DNA from 2 places in the Paenibacillus sp. FSL P4-0184 genome. Region 2 is predicted to be linked to the other one. Evidence: a T-box and tRNA genes for the amino acid it is inferred to sense, from the RefSeq annotation. Region 2 holds a T-box; the other holds one or more tRNA genes.
What was found. The T-box of region 2 lies ahead of trpS (tryptophan--tRNA ligase). A T-box ahead of a tRNA ligase gene usually reads a tRNA of that ligase, here a tRNA-Trp.

Region 1 (7,268 bases), on a different contig from region 2:
GGTGAAGCCAATCCCATCAAAGCCGGTCTCAGTTCGGATTGCAGGCTGCAACTCGCCTGCATGAAGTCGGAATTGCTAGTAATCGCGGATCAGCATGCCGCGGTGAATACGTTCCCGGGTCTTGTACACACCGCCCGTCACACCACGAGAGTTTACAACACCCGAAGTCGGTGGGGTAACCCGCAAGGGAGCCAGCCGCCGAAGGTGGGGTAGATGATTGGGGTGAAGTCGTAACAAGGTAGCCGTATCGGAAGGTGCGGCTGGATCACCTCCTTTCTATGGAGAATCGTCTTCTGCAATGAAGACATTCAAATCGGAAGTTAAACTTCCAAATCTCAGGTTTAGGCCTGTTACTCACTCGTTGCTCAGTTTTGAGAGTTTAAGCTCTCAGTAAGACTTGATCCTTGAAAACTGGATACCGAAACGAATTTGCGTTTTAGAACATCTTTTAGCAACTTGTGCAAACAAGTAAATGTTATTAGTGAGATGATTCCAAAGAGAATGTCATTGTATGATATTTTCCTGCGGAAAAATCAAGGTTAAGCTAATAAGAGCACACGGAGGATGCCTAGGCGCCAGGAGCCGACGAAGGACGTGGCGAACAACGAAACTGCCTCGGGGAGCTGTAAGCAAGCTTTGATCCGGGGGTGTCCGAATGGGGAAACCCAGCTGTGGTAATTCGCAGTTACTCATCTCTGAACACATAGGAGATGTAGAGGCAGACCAGGGGAACTGAAACATCTAAGTACCCTGAGGAAGAGAAAACAATAGTGATTCCGTCAGTAGCGGCGAGCGAACGCGGAACAGCCTAAACCTAAGAGCTTGCTCTTAGGGGTTGTGGGACGTCTCACATGGAGTTACAAAGGAATATGGTAGGTGAAGAGGTCTGGAAAGGCCCGCGATAGAGGTAAAAGCCCTGTAACCTAAACTGTGTTCTCTCCGAGACGGATCCCGAGTAGTGCGGGGCACGTGAAACCCCGTATGAATCCAGCAGGACCATCTGCTAAGGCTAAATACTACCTGGCGACCGATAGTGAAACAGTACCGTGAGGGAAAGGTGAAAAGCACCCCGGAAGGGGAGTGAAATAGAACCTGAAACCGTGTGCTTACAAAAAGTCAGAGCCCTATTAATGGGTGATGGCGTGCCTTTTGTAGAATGAACCGGCGAGTTACGTTTAACATGCAAGGTTAAGTCGAGAAGACGGAGCCGCAGCGAAAGCGAGTCTGAATAGGGCGATTGAGTATGTGGACGTAGACCCGAAACCGTGTGATCTACCCCTGTCCAGGGTGAAGGTGCGGTAACACGCACTGGAGGCCCGAACCCACGCATGTTGAAAAATGCGGGGATGAGGTGGGGGTAGCGGAGAAATTCCAATCGAACTCGGAGATAGCTGGTTCTCCCCGAAATAGCTTTAGGGCTAGCCTCGGTATAAGAGTAGTGGAGGTAGAGCACTGATTGGGTGCGGGGTCCGCAAGGATTACCAAGCTCAGTCAAACTCCGAATGCCATATACTTATTGCCGGGAGTCAGACAGTGAGTGCTAAGATCCATTGTCAAAAGGGAAACAGCCCAGACCATCAGCTAAGGTCCCCAAGTGTGTGTTAAGTGGGAAAGGATGTGGAGTTGCACAGACAACCAGGATGTTGGCTTAGAAGCAGCCACCATTGAAAGAGTGCGTAATAGCTCACTGGTCGAGTGACTCTGCGCCGAAAATGTAACGGGGCTAAACACACCACCGAAGCTATGGCTAGATACGTATGTATCTGGGGTAGGGGAGCGTTGTATGTGGGTTGAAGGTGTACCGTAAGGAGCGCTGGACAGCATACAAGTGAGAATGCCGGTATGAGTAACGAAAAGATCAGTGAGAATCTGATCCGCCGAAAGCCCAAGGTTTCCTGAGGAAGGCTCGTCCGCTCAGGGTAAGTCGGGACCTAAGGCGAGGCCGAAAGGCGTAGTCGAAGGACAACAGTTTGAAATTACTGTACCACCGTAATCCGCTATGAGCGATGGGGTGACGCAGGAGGGTAGTGACGCGGACTGATGGATATGTCCGTCTAAGCAGTGAGGCTGATGTGTAGGCAAATCCGCACATCGTTAAGGCTGGGCTGTGATGGGGAGCGAAAATTACAGTAGCGAAGGTCATGATCTCACACTGCCAAGAAAAGCCTCTAGCCAGGAGAAGGTGCCCGTACCGCAAACCGACACAGGTAGGCGAGAAGAGAATTCTAAGGCGCGCGGAAGAACTCTCGTTAAGGAACTCGGCAAAATGACCCCGTAACTTCGGGAGAAGGGGTGCCCCGGTAGTGTGAATAGCACGAGGGGGCCGCAGTGAAAAGGCCCAAGCGACTGTTTAGCAAAAACACAGGTCTGTGCGAAGCCGCAAGGCGAAGTATACGGGCTGACGCCTGCCCGGTGCTGGAAGGTTAAGGGGAGTGGTTAGGGGTAACCCGAAGCTATGAACCGAAGCCCCAGTAAACGGCGGCCGTAACTATAACGGTCCTAAGGTAGCGAAATTCCTTGTCAGGTAAATTCTGACCCGCACGAATGGCGTAACGACTTGGGCGCTGTCTCAACGAGAGATCCGGTGAAATTTTAATACCTGTGAAGATGCAGGTTACCCGCGACAAGACGGAAAGACCCCATGGAGCTTTACTGCAGCTTGATATTGAATTTGGGTACGATCTGTACAGGATAGGTGGGAGCCGTAGAAATCGGAGCGCAAGCTTCGGTGGAGGCGCCGTTGGGATACCACCCTGATCGTATCTAGGTTCTAACCTAGTACCCTAATCGGGTACGGGGACCGTGTCAGGCGGGCAGTTTGACTGGGGCGGTCGCCTCCTAAAGAGTAACGGAGGCGTTCCAAGGTTCCCTCAGAATGGTTGGAAATCATTCGAAGAGTGCAAAGGCATAAGGGAGCTTGACTGCGAGACCTACAAGTCGAGCAGGGACGAAAGTCGGACTTAGTGATCCGGTGGTACCGCATGGAAGGGCCATCGCTCAACGGATAAAAGCTACCCTGGGGATAACAGGCTTATCTCCCCCAAGAGTCCACATCGACGGGGAGGTTTGGCACCTCGATGTCGGCTCATCGCATCCTGGGGCTGAAGTAGGTCCCAAGGGTTGGGCTGTTCGCCCATTAAAGCGGTACGCGAGCTGGGTTCAGAACGTCGTGAGACAGTTCGGTCCCTATCTGTCGTGGGCGCAGGAAATTTGAGAGGAGCTGTCCTTAGTACGAGAGGACCGGGATGGACGTACCGCTGGTGCACCAGTTGTTTCGCCAGAAGCATGGCTGGGTAGCTACGTACGGACGGGATAAGCGCTGAAAGCATCTAAGCGTGAAGCCCCCCTCAAGATGAGATTTCCCAATTAGTAAGACCCCTTGAAGACGACGAGGTAGATAGGTTGGAGGTGGAAGTGCAGTAATGCATGGAGCTGACCAATACTAATCGGTCGAGGGCTTATCCTATACTTAGAACGCAAATTCAATTCGGATTCAGTTTTCAGGCATCAAGCCTGGTATGAATATTCCCTGATAGCTCAGTTGGTAGAGCACTCGACTGTTAATCGAGTTGTCACAGGTTCGAGTCCTGTTCGGGGAGCCATATGGAGAGGTGTCCGAGTTTGGCCGAAGGAGCACGATTGGAAATCGTGTAGGCGCCACAAGCGTCTCGAGGGTTCGAATCCCTCTCTCTCCGCCACAAATTTTACTTAGTATGGCCCGTTGGTCAAGGGGTTAAGACACCTCCCTTTCACGGAGGTAACATGGGTTCGAATCCCATACGGGTCACCAAATTTTCACTTGATTTTACATAGTGGACTTTGGTACAATAACAATTGTTGTTTACGGAGGCTTAGCTCAGCTGGGAGAGCATCTGCCTTACAAGCAGAGGGTCGGGGGTTCGATCCCCTCAGCCTCCACCATATTCATTTAAGAACGACGCGGGGTGGAGCAGCCCGGTAGCTCGTCGGGCTCATAACCCGAAGGCCGCAGGTTCAAATCCTGCCCCCGCAACCAATTTTCATCAAGTAATTATATCTTTTGGAACCGTGGTGTAGTTGGCCTAACATGCCTGCCTGTCACGCAGGAGATCGCGAGTTCGAATCTCGTCGGTTCCGCCATTTTCTTGGCTCGATAGCTCAGTCGGTAGAGCAGAGGACTGAAAATCCTCGTGTCGGCGGTTCGAATCCGTCTCGAGCCACCATGTTGTATACAACTTAATATGCCGGTGTAGCTCAATTGGTAGAGCAACTGACTTGTAATCAGTAGGTTGGGGGTTCAAGTCCTCTCGCCGGCACCATCTTTGGGGGATTAGCGAAGTGGCCAAACGCATCAGACTGTAAATCTGCTCACGTACGTGTTCGGTGGTTCGAATCCATCATCCCCCACCATTTTTTTTAGGGGCATAGTTTAAAGGTAGAACAACGGTCTCCAAAACCGTTGGTGTGGGTTCAATTCCTGCTGCCCCTGCCAATCTTTATCTAAAGTCTTTCTCTAAAGTTTAATATGGCGGTCGTGGCGAAGGGGTTAACGCACCGGTTTGTGGATCCGGCATTCGTGGGTTCAAGTCCCATCGGTCGCCCCATTTACTTTAAGAAGGACAGCAACAATATTAGTTTAATATGGCGATTGTGGCGAAGTGGTTAACGCACCGGATTGTGGTTCCGGCATTCGTGGGTTCGAGACCCATCAGTCGCCCCTTTTATTTTAAAATGTTATTGGGGATTAGCCAAGCGGTAAGGCAACGGACTTTGACTCCGTCATGCATAGGTTCAAATCCTATATCCCCAGCCATTTTATGCGGACGTGGCTCAGCGGTAGAGCATCGCCTTGCCAAGGCGAGGGTCGCGGGTTCGATTCCCGTCGTCCGCTCCAAAGTTTTCACATGGCGCCATAGCCAAGTGGTAAGGCAAAGCTCTGCAAAAGCTTTATCCCCAGTTCAAATCTGGGTGGCGCCTCCATTAATTTCATATGTGCCGGCGTGGCGGAATGGCAGACGCGCTCGACTCAAAATCGAGAGGGAAACCGTGGAGGTTCGAGTCCTCTCGCCGGTATATCAAAAAGGTTTGTAAAGTCGCTTGTATAAGCAACTTTACAAGCCTTTTTTCTTTGTCTTTGAGCTTTTATTCTTAAGCCGTTGAATTAGAGGCGTCTCTAATCAACGGCCTTTTTGTGTGGAGTGTTTTTTTATTGACTGCTTAGTCGGAATGCTCGTGGGGTGAGACCAATTTCACGTTTAAACATATTGCAGAATTGGGCGTCATTCACAAACCCAGCAGCAGCTGATACTTCAGAGATATGCATTTGGGTATGTTGCAAGAGAGACTTTGCATAATCCAGACGTTTCAATAGTAGATAGCGCAGAGGTGAAGAACCGAATCGTTCTTTAAATAAATGGCGGAAACGATCATAGCTGTATCCAGACATCTCAGAAAGTGTTGCGACCGATAGCTTATGGCGGTAATGCTCATTCATATAGTTTAGAACATATTGGACTCTGTCTTCCGTTGGTGATTGAAACCCAGAGGCGCTAAGAAGCCGTATCAGATGAACAGTGATTTCGCTCATTTGAAGGTTCAATAGTTCAGAGAATCCATCTTGTTTGCGCGTAAACTCTGCTTTCATTCGAAGTAAGATCTGTAGAACAGTATGCTCTTTATCATCTTCATATACGCCTTGCAAATTCTCCATATTTGGGTGATTTGAATGGAAGCCTACAAATAGTATAGTAGCATCCTCGCGATGATTCTCGTCATGTTTATGATTGGGTGGTATCAGCGCGAATGAAGAAGAACGAAAATGATAACTTCGCGAACCTACATTGGTAGTTCCTAATCCGTTTAAATAATAGACTAGTTCATAACATTCATGCTGGTGTGGTGGAATATAGGTATTAACCTCATGTGCTGCATTTACAATATATAGAACACGATCCATGATGAGCCTCCAATAATTATGTTTTAGCCGAATCGTACAAAATTATGACCGAAATCATATAATTATTTTCATTAATATTTGATATGATCGTATCAAGAAATCCGAAGATTAGCAACCTGACTGGCCATCTTGTTCGGAAATTAGTCGGATTAGTCGGAAAAATTATAATTTTATCTCTTTTTTTTAGTGTATTCGTTAAAATCATTAAAATTTTGACAATGTTACATGAAAAATGAGAGTTTCCATCTAAATCGTGAAATATACAACGGACTAAGAAGGAGAATCTCTCAAATTACTAACCAACTATAAATAGGGGGAATAGAAAAATGAAAAAGAAAGTTCTTTCTTTGTTGTTACTAGTAGTAATGGTAATGGTCACAGCCTGTGGAAATAATACGTCGAGTAATGGATCTTCCGCGAATGCAGGATCTAACGCAGCTGAAGGTGGAGAAACAGGTTCAGGGGATAAACTCAAAGTTGTACTTCTGATTCCAGGAACGCTTGGAGATAAATCTTTCTTTGACTCTGCGAATAGCGGTTTGCAAAAGGTTAAGGATGAGCTGGGTGCAGAAACAAAAGTTGTAGAAATGGGTGTCGATAAAACGAAATGGGAGCCTACGTTTAACGATATCGCCGCTGAGGATTGGGATGTTATCATTTCTGGCGGATCGGAAATTACAGAGATGTTTAATGCAACGGCTGAATTATATCCAGACAAAAAATTCATTAACTATGATACCGATATAGATGAAGCACCAGAGAATATGTACAACATGTCTTATGCGACAAATGAAGTATCTTTTCTGGCAGGTGCTGTAGCTGCGTTAGCTACACAATCGGATATGGAAAATGCTAATCCTGAGAATGTGATCGGTTTTGTAGGCGGCATGGACATTCCAGGAATTAACGCTTTCTTGGTAGGCTACATTCAGGGCGCTCAATATGTTGATCCTGATGTGAAGGTCGCTGTATCATATGCTGGTGATTTCGTTAACCCGGCTAAAGGCAAGGAGCTTTCGCTGATTCAATATAACTCCGGTGTGGACGTTATTTTTAACGTGGCTGGGGGTACAGGTCTTGGGATCTTTGATGCAGCTAAGGAGAAGAAGAAATATGCTATCGGTGTAGACTCCGATCAAGCGATGTTGCTTAACGATACAGATAGCGAAAAAGCAAACTTGATCGTTACTTCTTCTATTAAAAAGATTGATAGTGCTATTCTGGGTGCCGTGAAGAGATTACAAGACGGTACACTTGAGATGGGTAAACGTGATGTGTTGAGCTTTGTAGATGATGGTGTAGGCATTGCAGAGAATGAGATCTATAAAAATAT
Region 2 (7,268 bases):
GAAGAGAACGGCGCCATCTTACATATTAAAGTACCAGATCCGGAATTGTTCAATGGTATTGATTCTTCCAAAGTGTCACGAGCAGTTAAAGCGGCAGCTGTTGCTCGCAAAAACTACTCCAAATATACTCGTAATAGCAAAATTAGCTGGTCTCTTGTTAAGGCTCCAACGCGCGCTTGGGCGAACAAGGTGTTCGCTGATCTCCCTGAGGAAAAGCGAGTGGAAGCGATGTGGGAAGCGGTATTCCAGATGAATCGTGTAGGTAGCGAGGATCCGGTTGCCGCATGGAGAGAGCATATCGGTCAATTGAAAGAAAGTCAGGATAGAATGAACGCTAAGCGTTATAAAAGCCTGCATTACCGCGCTCCGGGAACGGATCTGCATGTGGAGCTTCCAGAAGGACATCTATGGCGTGGAGGCGGCGGAGAGAATGATAAAGGCGTGTATTTCGTGGCGAATATGCCAACGGAGGAGATCTATTCCATGCCACATCGTACAGGCGTGAACGGTACAGTAAGAAGCACGCTCCCGCTTAATCTGAACGGACGGTTGGTAGAAGGTCTTTCTTTCACTTTTAAAGATGGAAAAGTAGTAGCATATGAAGCTGAGTCCGGACGTGAGCATCTGACTTCGCTGCTTGCAACGGATGAAGGTGCATCCTATTTAGGAGAAGTGGCTTTAGTGCAGCATGATTCTCCCATCTCTCGCTTGAACCGAATTTTCTACAATACAGGGATTGATGAGAATGCCTCCTGCCATTTCGCGTTGGGAAGTGCTTACCCTGTCAATATTGAAGGCGGCACAAAGCTTACGAATGAAGAGCTTGTCGCACGAGGTGCTAATGTCAGCTTAACGCATGTCGATTTTATGATTGGTTCAGCTGAGCTGGATATTGACGGAGAACTTGCGGATGGCACGATTGAACCGGTATTCCGTAAAGGGAATTGGGTGCTGTAAGGTATAAAATTAAGGTCGTAATCTCGCTTTAGGGGGTTATGGCCTTTTTCTTTGATGTAGAAGCGGACAAGTGTAAAGTCCTAACCCCTGGTCCAGAGTATAGCTTCAAGGAGGGATCGACGCTTGTAGCTGCAAGCGAAGCAAAAACAGCCGGCGCTCTCTTCAATAGAGAGTCCGGCGTTTTTTTATTGCCCTTAGAGATCAGTTTTATTTTGAAAAATAATTAAGGCCCATAGCCTCGCGTACTTCAGACATCGTTTCTTGAGCAATATTGCGGGCACGCTTAGTTCCGGATAATAAGATATCCTCAACAACCTTGGGTCTGGCAGCATAATAGGAGCGACGCTCACGCATTGGTTCAATTAGCTGGTCTAGAGCTGTCGTGATAAGCTGCTTACAGGCAGAACAGCTTATACTGCCACTTTCGCAGCTATCGTGAATCTCTGAGGCGCCATGCGAACGAACAGCACGATGATAAGCATAAATGGGACAAATATCTGGATGCCCAGGATCATTTTTATGAACACGGGCTGGATCGGTTGTGGCTTTACGGATCTTGAAGGTGATCTCTTCTTTCGTAGAGTCCAGCTCGATAGCATTGCCTAGGCTTTTACTCATTTTAGCGTTGCCGTCTGTTCCTATTAGTCTTGGCGTCTCGCTGATGAGCGCTCTGGGCTCCACAAGGATGGGGCTGTACAGCTCGTTGAATCTACGTACGATTTTGCGGGTCAACTCCAGATGGGGAAGCTGGTCTTCTCCTACAGGAATAATCGTCGCTTTACAAAAGGTTATATCCGCAGCCTGGCTAACTGGATAACCTAGAAAACCATAATACAATTCATCTAAGCTGGAATTTTTCGATTCGGCTTTAATCGTGGGATTATGCCGTAAAGAATTCACAGTGACAAACATGGAGAAAAGGACGGTCAGCTCAGCGATCTCTGGGATCATGGATTGAATAAATATAGTGGCTTTATCTGGATTTATACCTGCTGATAAATAGTCTAATGTAATTTCATTCAAGTTTTGACCTAGTAGTTGAGGGCGATCAAAGTGAGTCGTTAGGGCTTGAATATCTGCTAAAAACACAAAAGTATCATATTGCTCCTGTAGCGCCACTCGATTCTGTAAGCTGCCCACGTAATGGCCAAGGTGAAGCTTTCCAGTCACTCGATCTCCAGTTAATACACGTTCTTTTATCATTTGAATTCCTCCTGTTTTGTTGCTTCTGACTAACATTGAGTCGCCACCACCAGCCATCATCCATGGCCATCACCTCCTTTAAATGACAAAAAAACCTCATCCAATAAGGACGAAGTTGTCGTGGTACCACCTTAAATGATCACTCCGCCATACGTTAATATGGTTTTACGATCTTCTCTTACCGGTACGGAGAAGGTCTGAGACAATCTCGATACAGGTCCCTTGATAACGGTGGGAAACCCGGCTTTCCCTACAACATCAGCTAAGATGGTTCGGAAGAGCAACTCTAAAGGCCATTCGATCAAGCGCTGGACACCGGTTCGCAGCAACCACCGGCTCTCTGAAGTCCATGTTCGTTTGTCTACTTACCCTTTGTCAGCGTTGTTCATGATATTTGGGTAATTGTAGTTCTGATGAGCGGATTTGTCAATGGGTGGAAATTAGAGGGTAATAGACGAAGTATCTAGGATTATATGTTCTAGCAAAGTATAACTTAAATGTATATATTCATCAGGAATTATGTCCAATTTATCATTGTTGATTCACAATATAATAATGTATAACCTTGTAACTGGAATGGAGTGATGATAAATGGCGACAAATATAAGTTATGGTTCACAGGCAAAAACCCCCTTAGACCCGTTTACTACTGTTACAACGGTTGCAGGGATTCCTGGAGCTGGAGCGGGTCTAGCCACAGCGCAAGTAAATATTAGCCCGGCTAACCCAGCCTCTTTCTCCAGTAGAGTCGAGTTAAATGGTAGTTTTAGTCTTACTGCACTTGCTGATAGTCAATTTCTTGTTTTAATCCGACGTGCTGGAGTCGATATTTATAAATCCTTTTATAGTTTTACTTCAACTACTGATATTCAATTAAATGCTCAGTGGGTTGATGGTCCTTATATTGGAGTCCACAATTATGAATTGGTAATTCAAAATGATAGCAACTTAACTATAAATCTATTTGGACCCATATCATTCACAGCAACTGCTATTGGAGGAGACGGAGTAATTTAAGTTATGGACAGTTAAATCGATTTGATTTAGCTGTCTTTTTTTTCATGGGGCATAATTTATTTATTTATTTAAAATGTTGTCCTCTAAAACAGCATATTTATCGCCATATTGCTTAATGATATGTTGTTCTCCCCAATTACATAGAGAAGTCAAAATGTCGCTTAAACTATCACCATATTCACTAAGCTCATATTCCACTTTGGGTGGGACCTGATTGTATACGATCCGGTTGATAATTCCATCGGCCTCAAGTTCGCGTAGTTGCTGGGTTAACATTTTTTGAGTAATTCCGGGCATTAACTGTTTTAGTTCCGATGTTCGTTTTTTGCCATGAGTTAAATGACACAGAATTACACATTTCCATTTTCCTCCAATCACTTCGAGTGTGGCCTCAACAGAAATATTGTATTTTTTCTTGATAGTTGTCATGATATCCTCCAATGTATGGGTACTTTTTTGTACCTATGGTACTTTTAAGTGCGTACTATTGATTATGTCCAATTTTACTAATCATAACATTTATCGTTCTTTTTTTATAGAATGTTATAATTTTAAGTGCTCAGTCCCAAAAAAGTTAATATAAATAAAAACCGTTTCTATACCCTCCCCGTCTTAATCTATGAGAGGTTTAGGAGAGGGGGCTAAGGAAGGATATGACGATGACTAATGCAGAAATGAAGAAGGTAACGATTCTTGATTCTAGGAGCGAGACGGATTTCTACGATTCTATATTGGTACATAGAGAACAACTATACAGTATTGCCTATAGCTACTTGCGTAACCGGAATGATGCGCTTGAAGCGATGCAGGAAATGACTTGCCGGGCCTGGATCAAAAGAAAAACATTAAAGGATCCAAAAGCGTTTAAATCATGGATCATTCGGATCCTGATTTATGTCTGTATAGATGAACAAAGACGTAGAAAACGTTCCATGCCGCTTGTAGACGAGAGAATAGGAGAGCAGATTACGCACATTGGCCATCATCGGATGGAAATGCTGTGGGCACTTGAACAGGTTAAACCCAAGTATCGCCATGTGCTGCTGCTTAAATACTACAACGATATGACCTTAAATGAGATTGCTAACATTCTGGATAAACCTGAAGGAACGGTCAAGACATGGCAGCATAAAGGACTCAAGCAGTTAAGAACGATCATTAAGAATCGGGGTGATTGGAACCATGAGTAGTCAGGAGGAGCTTGCCATGTTAATCGATGCTGAACGGATCCCACAGGAGCAAAAAATGGAGAGTGCAGCCGCACAAATCTATGCCATTCAAGCAGGACTCGAACTAGGTAAAAAGCGCGGAAAAAAGCTAATGTTTGCTAGAAGCGCTATGGCTGTACTGACTGCATCTGTTTTGATTGCAGGTTTACTCTTCTTCAATCCAACCCAATGGATGCCACAGCAAGCCTCTACAAGTATTGAATCAAGTGATTGGGATGTGCTGGAGCCTTTTAAGAAGCTGGCTGAATCTGATGTTGATGCCCTTACGTTAGAATCTGCTATTCGAAACGATTATGTGCAAATCGTGAATAAGAGTGCTGAGAAAAACGGATATAAAATCACTCTAAATGCTGTGATCGCTGATGAAAATAAAATTATACTGCTATATACAGGGACTACAAGTGGTGGTCAGGAAATTTACAATGTGAATAGTGTATGGCTGACAGATGCTGTGACGGGACAAAGTGTAGTGGATAAAAATGGGGGTAGAGGTGGGATGGGTTTACATGCTGTGGATAGTATTTATACATGGCTCGGAAAAACTATCTATCCACTAGATAAGGATAAAGCATTTCCAAAAGAGGTGGTGGCGAATTTTCAGATCGCTTCAGTGGATCCAGGAATGCTAGCAAAACCAAAAACGGGAACAGATCTAGCTGACATGCGCTATTCTGATCGTTTAAAGGTGAGTTTCGCTATTGATCCAAAATTCTGGGAACAGAAGACCGAGACAGTAGTTATAAATCAGCCTTTTATGATTGACGGACATGAAGTGAATCTTGCGCAGGTGGAGCTATCTCCTTTAAGTATAGTAGTTAAATTCACGTTAAGTGAGGCATTAAAAACCGATTGGGAGATCAGGAATGAAATTTTTGGAAAGACTCCTAGTGAGTTGACCTCGCGGGTTGGGAAGCGCGAATTGAAAAATAATTCGATTGGCGGAAGTGGCAGTGAGGACGGATTTATAAGTAACTTTAGCAGCAACGTATTGGATCATCCAAAATTCATTCGTTTGAAGCTTGATGCGGGGCCTGATCGCGAGAAAGAGGAGTATATTGATATCTTGAAAAAATAAGCAGCAAGTGATGAGAGTGAGAATGTGATGGGATTCGTAATGCAGAAAAAGGTCCGCTGACAGCGACCTTTTTTTGTTTTCTAGAAGATTAAATATGATTATAAAGTCCTTTTTTAAAATAGTGCTATAATAGCTCTTTGAGTGTTCTGAGCTGTATTTTGATCTATATGAACTAGGGGTGATAGATTTGAGCGTAATCCGTATGGAGAACGTAACTAAGAAATATGAGAATACTTTGATTTTTCGAGATATATATTTTCGAGTTAGCATGGGTGAACGGATTGGGTTAATCGGACAAAATGGTGCGGGGAAGTCTACTGTTTTTAAACTGATAATGGGAAAAGAGGAGCCAACAGCAGGGAAAGTAGAGTTAGATCCCAATGTGAAGATCAGTTATTTCTCTCAATTCTCGGAGCTTTCCGGCTCCTTGTCTGTACAGCAAGAGATAGAATTGTGCTTCGAGCAAGTAGCGCTTATCGAACAAGAGCTTAACCAAATCGGGGAACAGCTTGGACTAGTGACGGATGATGATCAGATGAATACACTTTTAGAGCGGCAAGCGGCGCTTTTTGAACAAATGGATCATTTGGATGGCTGGAATGTATCTGTAGAAATCAACACGGTTCTGATGAAGTTGGGCTTCAATGAAAGATCACGGCATCAACCTGTAGATGAGTTATCGGGAGGCTGGAGGAACCGTGCAGCACTGGCTAAAGTCTTAATTGAAATGCCCGATGTCGTATTGCTCGATGAGCCTACTAACTTTTTGGATATCGAAGGGATCGTATGGTTGGAGCAGTGGCTTCACCGTTATAATGGGGCGATGATTCTCATCTCCCATGACCGGCAATTTATTGACAGAGTAGTCACGCGGACGATAGAAATCGAGAATTATCATTTTCAGGAATATGAAGGCAATTACACCGACTATGTTCGTAAAAAGAAGATGCGCAAAAAGGTGCTTGATCGTCAATTCGAGTGGGAAGAAGAGCTTCTACTTATGGAGTCTGAAGCCATTGAAACCCGCGGGAACAAAAAGTCCCCGAAGGATCGTCTATCACGAAAACTGACAGATATGAAAAAGCGTGTGGAGCCTCATCCAGTGAACGTACTGATCACCGATATCTACAGTAATTTACGATTTCCGGACAAGCTTGGTGAAGTGAAGGGAATTGGACAAAGCTATGATGGTCGGACGATATTCCAGAACATTTGCTTCGATATTCAAAAGGAAGATCGGATTGCTATTGTGGGGCCTAACGGAAGCGGGAAGTCGACACTCATAAAGGTATTGACTGGGCAAGAAGAGCCTGAAACGGGTGGTGTGACTTGGGAACGTGGGGTCAGCTATGCGTACTTCAATCAGATGTGGGACGAACTCGATGTTAAGGATACAGTCAGTCATGCCGTAAATGTGTATGGGCTGGGACTCGATGCTCCGCGGAAAAAAGTGAACAAATTTCTATCGATGCTACAATTCTCGGAAATGGATCTGAGCAAAACGATCGGCAGTCTGTCAGGTGGACAGCAGGCCAGAGTAGCGTTAGCGAAATGCCTTCTCTCTGGCGCGGCTGTCATTATTTTGGATGAGCCAACGAATCATTTAGATTTGACGAGTATTCAGGTGATGGAGCAAGCACTCATTCATTTCCCTGGAGCCGTAGTTACCGTCAGTCATGACCGCTTCTTCATCGATAAAATTGCAACGAAAATGCTTACCTTCGATCCTGAAGCAGGAATCACTGAGCAGAATGTTTAGGATTATGCTGGCAGTCGGATGATCACGG

Region 1: it has a tRNA-Trp gene. The T-box ahead of trpS (tryptophan--tRNA ligase) is inferred to sense a tRNA for this amino acid. The anticodon was not compared.

What each region holds. Positions count from the first base shown of each region.
Region 1 covers NZ_JBBORN010000001.1:3,026,929-3,034,196, forward strand. Annotated here, with positions in the region: rRNA gene MKY52_RS13235 (16S ribosomal RNA) at 1-276, shown strand, start outside; rRNA gene MKY52_RS13240 (23S ribosomal RNA) at 538-3,466, shown strand; tRNA gene MKY52_RS13245 (tRNA-Asn) at 3,527-3,602, shown strand; tRNA gene MKY52_RS13250 (tRNA-Ser) at 3,606-3,698, shown strand; tRNA gene MKY52_RS13255 (tRNA-Glu) at 3,716-3,790, shown strand; tRNA gene MKY52_RS13260 (tRNA-Val) at 3,846-3,921, shown strand; tRNA gene MKY52_RS13265 (tRNA-Met) at 3,939-4,015, shown strand; tRNA gene MKY52_RS13270 (tRNA-Asp) at 4,042-4,119, shown strand; tRNA gene MKY52_RS13275 (tRNA-Phe) at 4,127-4,202, shown strand; tRNA gene MKY52_RS13280 (tRNA-Thr) at 4,223-4,298, shown strand; tRNA gene MKY52_RS13285 (tRNA-Tyr) at 4,304-4,389, shown strand; tRNA gene MKY52_RS13290 (tRNA-Trp) at 4,398-4,471, shown strand; tRNA gene MKY52_RS13295 (tRNA-His) at 4,508-4,583, shown strand; tRNA gene MKY52_RS13300 (tRNA-His) at 4,624-4,696, shown strand; tRNA gene MKY52_RS13305 (tRNA-Gln) at 4,718-4,792, shown strand; tRNA gene MKY52_RS13310 (tRNA-Gly) at 4,799-4,873, shown strand; tRNA gene MKY52_RS13315 (tRNA-Cys) at 4,886-4,959, shown strand; tRNA gene MKY52_RS13320 (tRNA-Leu) at 4,974-5,052, shown strand; gene MKY52_RS13325 (AraC family transcriptional regulator) at 5,186-5,935, opposite strand; gene MKY52_RS13330 (BMP family ABC transporter substrate-binding protein) at 6,262-7,268, shown strand, end outside.
Region 2 covers NZ_JBBORN010000002.1:759,438-766,705, forward strand. Annotated here, with positions in the region: gene MKY52_RS25155 (aminopeptidase) at 1-957, shown strand, start outside; gene trpS (tryptophan--tRNA ligase) at 1,165-2,160, opposite strand; T-box leader at 2,263-2,548, opposite strand; gene MKY52_RS25165 (hypothetical protein) at 2,752-3,177, shown strand; gene MKY52_RS25170 (winged helix-turn-helix transcriptional regulator) at 3,238-3,606, opposite strand; gene MKY52_RS25175 (sigma-70 family RNA polymerase sigma factor) at 3,831-4,367, shown strand; gene MKY52_RS25180 (DUF4179 domain-containing protein) at 4,360-5,481, shown strand; gene MKY52_RS25185 (ABC-F family ATP-binding cassette domain-containing protein) at 5,669-7,240, shown strand; gene MKY52_RS25190 (cache domain-containing sensor histidine kinase) at 7,243-7,268, opposite strand, start outside.